DNA from 3 places in the Pseudomonas sp. C321 genome. Region 3 is predicted to be linked to each of the others. Evidence: predicted binding sites of a transcription regulator. Region 3 holds the regulator's gene; each other region holds the start of a gene.
What was found. Region 3 encodes sigma-54, which starts transcription at its own class of promoters, with help from an activator protein. Its sites were predicted from a motif close to ANTGGCATNNANNTTGCTNT; they were not measured.

Region 1 (4,704 bases), on a different contig from region 3:
ATGACACCGCTGCTGTCAATTTTCAGCCCGGTGATTTCGCCAGTAGCGTAACCATCAGTGACCGGCGGGTTGCGATAACTGGCAGAGTTGTACTGGGTGATACTGGCCATATTGATGGCAATACCAGTCGGGTTGGCCGCTGCGCCGTTATCTACCCACACGCCATTGTTCATGACGCCCGGCTTCCAGTCGGCAATCGTCAGGGTGGTGTTGGACACCGCGCTTGGCGGCGTGACGATCCCTTTGAGCGTACCAGCGGTATCGAAGGTCACGGTCGACGCCACAGGCGCGACGGCACCGGCGCCACTGATAGGCGTACCGTTGGGGTTACGGCCGTCGATCAGGGTGTAGGACTTCCAGGTATTGGAGTCGGTCTTCACCATATACTGCACCATAGGGTGCGAGTTGCCCTGGGTGTCGTACAACATGGTGGTGTACTGGGTGGTAAAGCTGCCCGATTTGGTCGGATCGAACGGGTTGAGCGCCTGGTCGATCACTGGCTCCGAGGACTTCAGGTTGCTGGTGGAGTCCACCTTGGTGGACGCCTTGGGTGACAGGTTCGACTGATCGATGCGCAGGTCTATCAGGCCACCCTTGATGATCTTGCCGTTTTCGTCTGCCGCGTAACCTTGCAGGCGCGAGGTGCCGGTGGAGTTGGTGACGTAGCCATCCTTGTCCGGCTTGAAAGTACCGGAGCGGGTGTATTCCAGGGAACCGTCGCTGCCCTTCTGCACGAAGAAGCCGCCGCCCTTGATCGCCATGTCCAGCAAACCACCAGTGCCGGTGATTTCGCCTTGGCTGAATTGCTGGGAAACCGCTGCCAGGCTCACACCGCTACCAATAGCGTTGTGGCCGCTGCCCAGTTTGGAGGCGGCGTAGACGTCGGCGAATTCAGCACGGGACGACTTGAAGCCGGTGGTCGCGACGTTGGCGATGTTGTTGCCAGTCACGTCCAGCTGTTTGTTGGCCGCATAGAGGCCGCTAAGGCCGATATTAAAAGACATGTTTCTCTCCTCTTGCCGTATTTAGGCGGCTCTATGTACCGATAGTCTGAATTTGGGACAGCTTGATGCTGCCCATGCCGCCAGAAAGATTGAGCAGCATTTCGCCGCCCGTCTGGCTCAAAGTCACGCTAGTGACCGTGGCTGGTAGCGAGGTCTTCAACGCTATCGCATCACCGGCATCGTTCTTGGTGGTGGCAGCGAAGGTGTAGTTGCCGGAGTCGACTTTCTCGCCGGCTTCGTTTTTGCCGTCCCAGATAAAGTCCGACTTGCCGGCTGCCTGAGCGCCCAAGTCGATGGTCTTGACCAGCTTGCCGTCCTTGTCAGAGACCTTGATGGTGACGTTGCCCACCGACGAGGTGACTGCCACGGAACCAGTGAAGCTCTTGCTGGTGTCGACCATGGCCTTGTCGGTCTCGATGATCACCGAACGACCCACCAGCGACGACGCTTGCAGCGCTTGCGACGACTTGTAGTTGCTGGAGATTGCATTCACCGAGTCGTTCAGGGTGTTGATGCCTTCCAGGCTGCTGAACTGCGCCAGTTGCGCGACAAACGCGCCGTTATCCTGGGGCGACAGCGGGTTCTGGTTTTTCAGCTGGGTGACCAGCAACTGCAGGAACGCATCCTTGCCCAGGGCCTGGCTGCCAGAAGCCTCTTTGGTAGCACCCGCCAGGCTATCCTGGTTGGCCGCGGCATCCTTGACCTTGTTGTTGAACAAGTCCTGGATCGTCGAGTTACTCGACACATCGTTGGTAACGGACATTCTTTGGCGCCCCTTATCACTGACCCAGGGTCAGGACCTTCTGCATCATGGTTTTGGCGGTGTTCATCATTTCCGCGTTGGTCTGGAACGAGCGACTGGCGGAAATCATGTCAGCCATTTCCTCGACCACATTGACGTTGGGGTAGAACACATAACCCTTGGCGTCGGCGGCAGGATGGTTCGGCTCGTAGCGCGCGTCGAGGTTGCTCTGGTCTTCGACCACACCCAGCACCTGAACGCCCTGGCCCGCAGCATCCTGGTCCTGGAACAGCGAATCGCTGCCGCCACTCTGGCCGCCCTGGAACATGGTGGCGAACACCGGGTGACGGGCGCGGTAGGTCTGGTCAATGCTCGACGACACGGTCTCGGCGTTGGCGATGTTACTGGCGACGGTGTTCAGACGGGTGGTCTGAGCGCTCATGCCACTACCGGCAATATTGAAAACACTGGATAGAGACATGACTTACTCTCCGCGCAGGGCTGACATCAGCCCTTTGAATTTGCTGTTGAGCAGGGTGAAGCTGGCCTGAAAGTTCACCGAGTTCTCGGCGTAGTTCGATTGCTCCAGCTGCGCGTCGACGGTGTTCTGGTCGATCGATGGCTGCATCGGCGTGCGGTACATCAGCGACTCGTCGCCATTGCCCATGCCTTGCGCTTCGATATGACGGTTATTGGTCATGTTCAAGGCGAAGGAGCCGTTCTTGGTCTTGTCCTGCTGTGCGGCGAGCACGGCGGAAAAGTCCAAGTCCCGAGCCTTGTAGTTCGGGGTGTCGGCGTTGGCGATGTTGTTAGCCAGGACTTCGGCACGCTGGGCGCGAAAGCCCAGGGCTTGTTCGTGGATACCGAGCGCTTTATCGAAGCTGATGCTCATGGCGGAAACCTTTAGGGGCTGACCTGCTTTTCGTAATCTGGATACAGCAAGTGGCATGCCAAGTCATCGAAGCCCTGTAAATCAAGGGTTTGCCGGGAGATTGCCGGTGGCAATGCCAGAAAAGCGGCAAGGGGTTTCCGCCAACCGCCAGTAAAGCGGCAATGAGCGTTGCCGCTTTGCGCCCATAAAAAACGGGAGGCCTTTGCAGGACCTCCCGTTTTTATGCGACGCCTATCTATCACTTGGCCTGGTAAATAATCCCAGGACTGCACTGCACCATCTGGTAATGATCCGGCAACCCGTTCAACGCTTCAGAAGCGCCGAGAAACAGATACCCACCGCGTTTGAGCGTGCTGTGGATGCGTAACAGGATGTCCTTCTTCACTTCGGCCGAGAAGTAGATCAGTACGTTGCGGCAAAACACGATATCGAACTTACCCAGGCTAGCGTAGCTGTCCAGCAGGTTGAACGAACGAAACTCCACCCGGCTCTTGATTGGCGCCTTGACTGCCCAACGACCAGCGCCCTTGGGGTCGAAGAAACGCTGCAAGCGTTCCGGAGACAGGCCGCGCCCCAGGGCCAGGCTGTCGTACTCACCCGTCTTGCAGTTGGTGAGCATGGTGCCGGACAAGTCGGTGGCAACAATCTGCACCCCGGCCTTCAACTGGCCCAAATTGGTCCGCTCGAACTCGTCGATAGACATCGACAGCGAGTACGGTTCCTGCCCCGAAGAGCAGGCCGCCGACCAGATGCGCAGGCGCTGGCCGGGGCTGGCCTTGATCGATTCTGGCAGGACCTTGTTCTTGAGCACTTCAAAGGGATAGGTGTCACGAAACCACAGGGTTTCGTTGGTGGTCATGGCATCGACCACCATTGCCTTGAGCCCGCTGCGTGGCTGGCTCTGTATCCGCTGAACGAGTTCGCCGAGGGACTTGATCCCTTGCTGCTCCATCAGTTTATTGAGACGGCTTGATACCAGGTACTGCTTGTTTTCACCGAGCAATATGCCACAGGCTTTTTCCAGGAAGACCCGGAACTGTTCAAAATCCAAATTACCCGTAGACAATGGTACCGCCTCTTAAATCGTGTGACCGCCAGGGAAAAAGCCCCTAGCCGTGATCTGCTGCCTTGATCCGGTCGACTACCCGGGATGCCAGGTCATCAGGACGGAATTTGGCCAGGAAGTCATCGGCACCGACCTTCTTGACCATCGCCTGATTGAATACACCGGACAATGAAGTATGCAGGATGATATGTAATTTTTGCATGCGTGGATCGTTGCGTATCTCGGCCGTGAGGGTGTAACCGTCCATTTCCGGCATCTCGATGTCGGAAATCATCATCAAGAATTCTTCTTCCGGTTTCTTGCCTTCATCCACCAGTTTGCGCAGGTAATCCAGGGCCTGGCGGCCATCGTTGAGGGCCACCACTTCGACGCCAACGGTCTGCAGGCAACGGGAGACCTGCTTGCGCGCTACCGAGGAGTCATCCACCGTCAGCACCCGCAGGGAAATCGCCTTGTGCGCCGTCTCAGCGTCTACTACGCCCACCGAAATAGCTTCCGAAGTCGGCGCCACTTCCGCGAGGATTTTCTCCACGTCGATGATTTCCACCAACTGGTTGTCGACCCGCGTCACTGCCGTCAGGTAGTGATCGCGACCGGTGCCCTTGGGCGGCGGATGGATCTCTTCCCAGTTCATGTTGACGATGCGCTCCACCGAGCGCACCAGGAAACCCTGGGTCTTGGTGTTGTACTCGGTGATGATCACGAACGGACTCTCGCGATCCTGCAAGCCGGACGAGCCCGTAGCCATCGCCAAGTCAAGAATCGGAATGGTCGAGCCGCGAATGTTGGCCACGCCACACACCACAGGGCTGGACTTGGGCAATACGGTCAGCTTGGGACATTGCAGTACCTCCCGCACCTTGAAGACGTTGATGCCGTAAAGCTGTTTGCCATCCAAACGAAACAGCAGCAACTCAAGGCGATTCTGCCCTACCAGCTGCGTGCGCTGGTTCACTGAATCCATTACTCCCGCCATGCCCAGACTCCTACACTACAAAAC
Region 2 (4,704 bases), on a different contig from region 3:
GATGCGCCGCCCGCAGCGACAAAGTCAGCCGCTCGCAGGCGGTCTCCAGCCAGCCTTCATCGACTTTCGCCAGCGCGCAATGCTCGCGTAGCCCCGGCAAGTCGAGAAAGGCGTTGGCACAACCCTGGCGCTGCTGCTGGCGGTCGCGGGCCTCGGCGACACGTACTGAAGCGCTGGCCGTGTCGTCTCCGGCTTGTGTGGCCGGGTTCAGCGCGGTGCTTTCCCGCGCAACGGTCACGTGCAGGTCAATTCGGTCCAGCAAGGGCCCGGAGAGTTTGTTGCGATAACGCTGAATCAGTTCCGGTGTGCAGCGGCATCTCCCGCTCGGTTCGCCCATATAACCGCAAGGGCAAGGGTTCATCGCCGCCACCAGTTGAAAGCGCGCCGGGAAACTCACTCGGTCGCGGGCGCGGGAGATGACGATAAGGCCCGACTCCAGTGGCTCGCGCAGTACCTCCAATACCTTGCGATCAAACTCCGGCAACTCGTCGAGAAACAGCACGCCGTGATGGGCGAGAGTGATTTCTCCAGGCTGCGGTTTTGAGCCGCCGCCCACCAGTGCCGGCCCTGAAGCCGAATGGTGGGGTTGGCGAAATGGTCGGTGCGGCCAATGGCTCAGTGGTGCCAGGCTGACCACCGACTGAATCGCCGCTACCTCGAGCGCTTCCTGCTCGCTCAAGGGAGGCAGCAACCCTGGCAGGCGACTGGCGAGCAAGGTTTTGCCGGTGCCTGGTGGCCCGCTGAACAACAGATTGTGGGCGCCTGCTGCGGCAATCAATAACGCTCGCTTGGCCGCCAACTGGCCCTGGACTTCACTCAGGTCGGGGTAGGGCTTGTTCAGGTACATCAGGCCACTGGAAACGAAGGGCTCAATCGGCACATGCCCATTCAGGTGCGCCACCACTTGCAGCAGGTGATCTACCGCAATCACCTTCAAGCCGGAGGCAAGGCACGCCTCTTCGGCATTGGCCCGAGGCACTATCAAGGTGCGCCCGGCCTTGCGTGCTGCGAGCGCTGCTGGCAACACACCCTTTACCGCGCGTACTTCGCCGGACAGCGCCAGTTCGCCGAGGCATTCCACGTCATCGAGCATCAGTGATGGCACCTGCACGCTGGCGGCGAGAATTCCCAGGGCAATCGCCAAATCAAAACGCCCGCCGTCCTTGGGCAGGTCGGCGGGCGCGAGGTTGAGGGTGATACGGCGGGCGGGATATTGCAGGGCAGAGTTGAGAATGGCGCTGCGCACCCGGTCCTTGCTTTCCTTGACCGCCGTTTCCGGCAAACCCACTAGCGTAAGCGACGGCAAACCATTGGCCATATGCACCTCGACGGTGACGGCGGGGGCTTCGACGCCAATCTGGGCGCGGCTGTGGACGATGGCGAGGGACATGCTCGTTCCTTGAGATGGAGGGCCGCTTCCTGCGGGTTTTTCAAGAGTAGACGAGGTGGGGAAGAGCGAGGCGGGGAGGTTTTACAGAACGTGACCAAACTGTAGGAGCGAGCTTGCTCGCGAAAATAGTTAACGATAACGCGGGCATTCTGAATGAACGCGGCGCTCTCGGGCTCTTCGCGAACAGCTCGCTCCTACAAGGGCAGGCGTTATTCGGTGGGTGGATGCAACCGCGCTTCCAGCTCCGCCACCTTCGCCTCCAGGCTCTCCAACCGCGCACGCGTGCGGGCCAGTACAACCATCTGGCTATCAAACTCTTCCCGGCTGACCAGGTCCAGCTTGCTGAAGCCGCTCTGCAACAAAGCCTTGAACTGGCTTTCGATTTCGTTGCGAGGCAGCGGGGTTTCGCCGCTGAACAGGCGGGAGGCGTGGCCGCTCAGGGCGTCGAGGAGGTCTTTGGGAGCGAGCATGGGAAATATTCCGGAAAACTGTTGGCAGGCAGTGTATCACGCAGCGTCTATAGTCTTTTCCACGCGGCGCTGCGCACGCTTTTCGTGCATGGGGTCGGGCAGCTGCGCACTGTTTTCGTGCGTATCCACACCGCTGTAGGCCCCCGCAAGTGGGCACGAGTGAGCAAAGGATTGATTTCAGTGATTTTTACGGAGCTGGCAAGGTTTCTGCTTAGACCATCATGACCCATGCACTGATGCAGTCGCTGTGACGAATGCAGTGCGCCGACGGAGCGGGGTACAGGTTTCGTCACCAGTGGTTAGCTCGCGTCGCAATGGCACTTGTCAGGGCGACGAAGCGTTACAAAGCCAGGCACTGCGCTTAGACTTGAGACGGGTTTGTTTTCCTGGGGCAAGTCCACCAATTCGGGAGAGAGTTTTCATGAAGCTAGTCACTGCCATCATCAAGCCGTTCAAGTTGGACGATGTACGCGAGTCGTTGTCCGAGATCGGCGTGCAGGGCATTACCGTTACTGAGGTCAAAGGCTTCGGTCGGCAGAAGGGGCACACGGAGTTGTATCGCGGCGCGGAATACGTGGTCGATTTCCTGCCGAAGGTGAAGATTGATGTCGCCATTGACGACAAGGATCTTGATCGGGTTATCGAGGCGATAACCAAGGCCGCCAACACCGGCAAGATCGGTGACGGCAAAATCTTCGTGGTCAATCTGGAACAGGCTATTCGCATCCGTACCGGCGAAACCGATACCGACGCAATCTAAGCCGCCAAACCCCAACGCCCCAGGAGAAAACAATATGACTCTGCGTAAATTCGCAGGGCTAGGAGCCCTGTTGTCCATCGTAATGCCCAGCCTGGCTATGGCGGCAGACGAAGTGGCGGCTCCAGTCCTCAACTCCGGCGACACCGCCTGGATGCTGACCGCTACCGCATTGGTGTTGTTCATGACCATCCCCGGTCTGGCGCTGTTCTACGGCGGCATGGTCCGCTCCAAAAACATTCTTTCCGTGATGATGCAGTGCTTCGCCATTACCGGCCTGATCAGCATTCTGTGGGTCGTCTACGGCTACAGCATTGCGTTCGACACTACCGGGATGGAGCAGGGTGTCGTCAACTTCAACTCGTTCTTCGGCGGCATGGGCAAGGCGTTCCTGGCGGGTGTCACTCCGGCCAGCATCACCGGGCCTGCGGCGCTGTTCCCTGAGGCGGTGTTCATCACCTTCCAGATGACCTTCGCCATCATCACTCCGGCACTGATCGTCGGTGCGTTCGCTGAGCGCATGAAGTTCTCCGCCATGCTGATCTTCATGGCCATCTGGTTCACCCTGGTCTATGCGCCGATTGCGCACATGGTCTGGAGCGGCAACGGTGGCCTGTTGTGGGATTGGGGCGTACTGGACTTCGCTGGCGGCACCGTGGTGCACATCAACGCCGGTATTGCTGGCCTGGTGGCGTGCATCGTGCTCGGCAAGCGTAAAGGCTACCCGACCACGCCGATGGCTCCGCACAACCTGGGTTACACCCTGATCGGCGCCGCGATGCTGTGGATTGGCTGGTTCGGCTTCAACGCAGGTTCCGCTGCTGCTGCCAACGGCACTGCCGGCATGGCGATGCTGGTGACCCAGATCGCTACCGCTGCTGCGGCGCTGGGCTGGATGTTCGCCGAGTGGATCACCCACGGCAAGCCAAGTGCCCTGGGTATTGCTTCGGGTGTGGTTGCCGGTTTGGTCGCCATTACGCCAGCCGCTGGCACCGTGGGCCCGATGGGCGCCCTGGTGATTGGTCTGGTTGCCGGTGTGATCTGCTTCTTCTGCGCTACCAGCCTCAAGCGCAAGCTGGGCTACGACGACTCCCTGGACGCCTTCGGTGTTCACGGTATCGGCGGTATCGTCGGTGCGATCCTCACCGGTGTGTTCGCAGCCCCGGCCCTGGGCGGCTTCGGCACTGTGACTGATGTTGCGGCACAGGTCTGGATTCAGGCCAAGGGTGTCGGTTTCACGGTGATCTACACCGGTATCGTGACCTTCGTCATCCTCAAGGTGCTGGACAAGGTCATGGGCCTGCGGGTTACTGAAGAGGAAGAGGCGGTCGGCCTCGATCTGGCGGAACACAACGAACGTGGCTACAACTTGTAAGTACGCTTAAAAAAGATGCCCGGCTTGCCGGGCATTTTTTTGTCTAGGATTTGTCTGCGGTGAAGGGTTGTGAGTATTTTTGTGCTGACTTTGTGATTGGATCCATAGGGTACTTTTCACTGTGCGAATGTCTTACATGCATGTAGGCGTATTCGGCACTTTGTTTTTTCCCTGAGCGCGCTAGAATGCGCGCCGATGTGCGCAGAACTGTATGTGGCAACAGACCCTGATTATCCTGCGGGCCAAGCCCCGGGGCTTTCATCTGGTGACGGACGAGTTGCTCGTTGGTTTGCCTGAATTGAAGGCTAGTCGGATGGGCTTGTTGTATTTGTGGCTGCAGCACACCTCGGCCTCGTTGACCGTCAACGAGAATGCCGACCCGGCGGTTCGCCGTGACTTCAAACGTTTTTTCAACACGCTGGTGCCACAAGGTAGAGCGGTGTATGAACATGACGACGAAGGCCCGGATGATCTGCCGGCGTACTTCAAGGGCAGACTGCTGGGCTGTCAGTTGAGTTTGCCGGTCAAGGCCGGCCACTTGGCGATGAGGACCTGGCAAGGTGTTTATCTGGGCGAGCACCGCGATCATGGTGGTGCTCGTAAAGTCCTCGCCACCTTGCACGGTGATGGGGCATAAGCCGCTGGTTATCCGGTGGATGTTGATTTTTTTCCAGCTGCCGTCGACAGACGGCGAAGCTGGGCTATAACTAAT
Region 3 (4,704 bases):
GACGAGGGCGCTATCGACTATTACGCCATCAACGCCCACAGCGTGCAGTTCCTGCCCGATGGCAAGGTGCAGTACGAGATGACCTCGGACAAGGTCGAACACCTGAAGGCCACCGAGGTCACATTGTTGACCAACCCGGACTTGAACCTGTATCGCGGCACCGAATTCCCCTGGCACGTCACCAGCAAGCGCGGCGAAGTCAATCCTGACGGTACCGAAGTCGAACTGATCGACTCGGTGCGCGTAGCTCGCACCGACGCCAAGGACCGCGAGACCATTATTACCAGCAGTCGCATGACCGTATTCCCTCAGAAGCAATATGCGCAGACCGAGCAAGACGTTAGAATCGACGGCGCTGGCGGTGTATCGACTGGCAAGGGAATGAAAGCGTATTTGAAAGAAAGCAGGATACACCTGCTATCGAACGTAAGAGGACAGTATGAGGCTCGTTAAAACCCTCCCTATTTTGCTCGGTCTGGGCGCAGCACTGGGAAGCGTGAGCGCCTGGGCTCTGCCGAACGATAGCGAACAGCCAATCCACATTCAGGCTGACGACGCTCAGTTGGATGACAAGCAAGGTGTCGCAACCTACAAGGGTGATGTGATCATCACTCAAGGCTCGATGAAAATCACCGGCAACACCGTGACTCTGACCCGCAACCCTGCTGGTGAGATAGACGTAGTGACTTCGGTGGGCAACCTGGCCTATTTCGAGCAACAACAGAAAGCTACAGATCCGGCCCCCATCAAGGGCTACGGCGTGACGATCCAATATCACGCCCAACAAAATCGCATCGTATTGATCGACCGCGCCAAGGTTCTGAGCAGCGACGGCAACTCTACCGAAGGCGAGAAAATCATCTACGATACCAAGACCCAGATCGCTCAAGCTGGTCGCGCCAATGGCAGCAAGGTCACTACGCCACGTCCACGCATCGACATGGTTATCCAGCCGAAGAAGAAGGCCGAGTAATGGCAACCCTGAAAGCCCAGCATCTGGCCAAGGCCTATAAAGGCCGTCAGGTCGTGCGCGATGTCAGCCTATCGATCGACAGCGGCCAGATCGTCGGCCTGCTTGGCCCCAACGGTGCCGGCAAGACCACCTGTTTCTACATGATTGTCGGACTGGTCCAGGCGGATCAGGGTCGCGTACTGATCGACGACCTGGACGTCAGCCACCAACCTATGCACGGCCGTGCCCAGGCTGGTATTGGCTATCTCCCCCAGGAGGCGTCGATCTTCCGCAAACTGTCGGTAGCCGACAACATCATGGCGATTCTCGAAACCCGCAAGGAACTCGACCGCGCCGCACGCAAGAAAGAGCTGGAAAGCCTGCTGCAGGAATTCCACATCAACCACATTCGCGACAACCTCGGCATGAGCCTGTCCGGTGGCGAACGTCGTCGTGTGGAAATCGCCCGCGCCCTGGCCACTGCGCCGAAGTTCATCCTGCTGGACGAACCCTTCGCCGGTGTCGACCCGATCTCGGTCGGCGACATCAAGCAGATCATCCACCACCTCAAGGCCAAAGGGATCGGTGTATTGATCACCGACCACAACGTGCGCGAAACCCTCGATATCTGCGAAACCGCCTATATTGTCAACGACGGGCAGCTGATTGCCGAAGGTGACTCGGCAACTATCCTGGCCAACGAACTGGTCAAGGAAGTTTACCTGGGCCACGAATTCCGCTTGTAAGTACTGTGATACCTGGCCATTCGCCAAGGAGCGCGAGCGTCAATAAAAACCTCAATATTTTTATTGTTACCGCGCTCTAGGCAAAGCCCCCGATATCAGGCATATAATTTGCTTATGTTTGGCGCTCACGCGCCCTGTCGTGGATGGCGCATTGCGCCGGCGAATAAGGTGTTAAGCCCCTGCCATGAAACCATCGCTAGTTCTGAGAATGGGCCAGCAGCTGACGATGACACCGCAGCTGCAACAGGCCATCCGCCTGCTCCAATTGTCGACCCTGGACCTGCAACAGGAAATCCAGGAGGCACTGGAGTCCAATCCGATGCTCGAACGCCAGGAAGAAGGCGACGACTTCGATAATGCCGACCCGCTGGCCGACAACACCGAGCAAAAACCCAACACCGATGTCCAGGAACCGTCCTACCAGGAAACCGCCCCTACGGTGGATAACCTTGAGGAAGGCGAGTGGAACGAGCGCATTCCCAATGAACTGCCGGTGGACACCGCCTGGGAAGACGTCTATCAGACCAGCACCAGCAGCCTGCCCAGCAATGACGATGACGAGTGGGACTTCACCACCCGCACCTCCGTCGGCGAGAGCCTGCAGAGCCACTTGCTGTGGCAACTGAACCTGGCGCCGATGTCCGACACCGATCGACTGATCGCCGTGACCCTGATCGACTGCATCAACAATCAGGGCTACCTGGACGAGACACTTGAGGAAATCCTCGAGGCCTTCGACCCGGAACTGGATATCGAACTAGACGAAATCGAAGCCGTCCTGCACCGCATCCAGCAATTCGAACCGGCCGGTATCGGCGCCCGCACCCTCAGCGAATGCCTGCTGCTGCAACTGCGCCAGTTGCCCACCAAGACGCCGTGGCTGACCGAGGCACAACGCCTGGTCACCGACTACATAGACCTGCTGGGCAGCCGCGACTACAGCCAACTGATGCGGCGCATGAAGCTCAAGGAAGATGACCTGCGCCAGATCATCGAGCTGGTGCAAAGCCTCAACCCTCGCCCCGGCTCGCAAATCGAGTCCGGCGAAGCCGAATACGTCGTTCCCGATGTGATCGTGCGCAAGGACAACGAGCGCTGGCTGGTGGAGCTGAACCAGGAATCGGTGCCACGCCTGCGGGTCAACCCGCAATACGCAGGTTTTGTCCGTCGGGCCGACACCAGCGCCGATAACACCTTCATGCGCAACCAGTTACAGGAGGCCCGCTGGTTCATCAAGAGCCTGCAAAGCCGTAATGAAACCCTGATGAAAGTCGCCACCCAGATCGTCGAGCACCAGCGCGGCTTCCTGGAATATGGCGATGAGGCGATGAAACCGCTGGTCCTGCATGACATTGCCGAGGCAGTAGGCATGCATGAATCGACGATTTCCCGGGTGACTACACAGAAATTCATGCATACCCCACGGGGTATTTATGAGCTGAAATACTTTTTCTCCAGTCATGTAAGCACTTCCGAAGGTGGCGAATGCTCGTCCACGGCGATCCGCGCGATCATCAAAAAACTGGTTGCCGCGGAAAATCAGAAAAAGCCGTTGAGTGACAGCAAGATCGCTGGTTTACTGGAGGCACAAGGCATTCAGGTAGCCCGTCGAACCGTCGCCAAGTACCGCGAGTCCCTTGGGATCGCGCCTTCCAGCGAGCGTAAGCGTTTGATGTGACGGGCTAGCCACAGCGTTCCAGTGGCAGGCATTTCTGCCTGCCGCTTTATGCACTGGCAACGAAGGAGAAGCTGTATGCAAGTCAACATCAGTGGACACCAACTGGAAGTGACCGACCCCCTGCGCACCTACATCGGCGAAAAACTCGACCGATTGGAACGGCATTTCGACAAGATAACCAACGTGCAAGTCACGATGACAGTCGAGAAGCTGCTGCAGAAAATCGAAGCCACCCTGCATATCCCCGGCGGGGAAGTCGTCGCCAATGCCGAGCATTCAGACATGTATGCCGCCATTGACCTGCTGACTGACAAGCTGGATCGCCAACTCAAAAAGCATAAGGAAAAGACCCAGAGCCTCCTTCAGGGCGCAACCGGTCGTTAACACTCCCAACCCATGATCCGACTCGAAAATATCCTGACCCCCGGCCGTTCCCTCATGAACGTGCCGGGCGGCAGTAAAAAGCGCGCCCTCGAACAAATTGCCAATCTGATCGGCCGCGAAGTGCCTAATCTGAAGACGCAAGATGTCTTTGAGGCTCTAATTGCCCGTGAAAAACTTGGCTCGACCGGTTTTGGCAACGGCATCGCCATCCCCCATTGCCGCCTTAAAGGTTGCGAGTCTCCAGTCAGCGCCTTGCTGCACCTGGACGCTCCTATCGATTTCGACGCCATCGACGGTGCCCCGGTAGACCTGCTGTTCGTTCTGCTGGTCCCGGAAGCGGCCACCGATGCGCACCTGGAACTGCTCCGGCAGATCGCCAGCATGCTCGACCGCAAAGAAGTACGCGAAAAACTGCGTAGCGCCTCCAGTAATGAAGCGCTGTATCAGGTCGTCCTGGAAGAGCAGAACGGGCAGTAATCATGCGTTTGATCATCGTCAGCGGCCGCTCCGGCTCAGGTAAAAGTACTGCCCTCAATGTGCTTGAGGACAATGGCTTCTATTGCATCGACAACCTGCCGGCCGGCTTGCTGCCCGAACTGGCTGAGCGCGCGTTGATCCACACCGAACTGGCACAGCCGCTAGTCGCTGTATCCATCGACGCCCGCAACCTGCCCAGCCACCTAACGCGCTTCCCGGAATTGCTTGAGGAGGTGCGCGGCAAACACATTCATTGCGACGTGCTGTACCTGGATGCAGACGAAGAAACCCTGCTCAAGCGTTTTTCAGAAACTCGTCGTCGTCACCCTCTGAGCAGCGCCAACCGCTCGCTGGCAGAAGCCATCGAAGACGAAACCAAGCTACTGGGGCCAATCATTGACCTGGCCGACCTGAAGATCAACACCACCAGCCTGAACCTGTATCAACTGCGCGATACCATCAAGTTG

Region 1: a site for sigma-54 is predicted at 2,682-2,701, ahead of flgB (flagellar basal body rod protein FlgB). Genes of this name have one in related genera too.
Region 2: a site for sigma-54 is predicted at 2,055-2,074, ahead of glnK (P-II family nitrogen regulator). Genes of this name have one in related genera too.

What each region holds. Positions count from the first base shown of each region.
Region 1 covers NZ_JBUZRB010000003.1:636,357-641,060, reverse strand. The annotation lists gene flgE (flagellar hook protein FlgE) at 1-1,004, opposite strand, end outside; gene flgD (flagellar hook assembly protein FlgD) at 1,036-1,767, opposite strand; gene flgC (flagellar basal body rod protein FlgC) at 1,784-2,227, opposite strand; gene flgB (flagellar basal body rod protein FlgB) at 2,231-2,638, opposite strand; gene cheR (protein-glutamate O-methyltransferase CheR) at 2,877-3,704, opposite strand; gene ACZRJ6_RS12595 (chemotaxis protein CheV) at 3,748-4,680, opposite strand.
Region 2 covers NZ_JBUZRB010000002.1:413,087-417,790, reverse strand. The annotation lists gene ACZRJ6_RS07935 (YifB family Mg chelatase-like AAA ATPase) at 1-1,390, opposite strand, end outside; gene ACZRJ6_RS07930 (accessory factor UbiK family protein) at 1,600-1,860, opposite strand; gene glnK (P-II family nitrogen regulator) at 2,282-2,620, shown strand; gene ACZRJ6_RS07920 (ammonium transporter) at 2,655-3,992, shown strand; gene ACZRJ6_RS07915 (secondary thiamine-phosphate synthase enzyme YjbQ) at 4,204-4,629, shown strand.
Region 3 covers NZ_JBUZRB010000001.1:873,667-878,370, forward strand. The annotation lists gene lptC (LPS export ABC transporter periplasmic protein LptC) at 1-453, shown strand, start outside; gene lptA (lipopolysaccharide transport periplasmic protein LptA) at 440-973, shown strand; gene lptB (LPS export ABC transporter ATP-binding protein) at 973-1,698, shown strand; gene ACZRJ6_RS04145 (RNA polymerase factor sigma-54) at 1,883-3,376, shown strand; gene hpf (ribosome hibernation-promoting factor, HPF/YfiA family) at 3,452-3,760, shown strand; gene ptsN (PTS IIA-like nitrogen regulatory protein PtsN) at 3,773-4,237, shown strand; gene rapZ (RNase adapter RapZ) at 4,240-4,704, shown strand, end outside.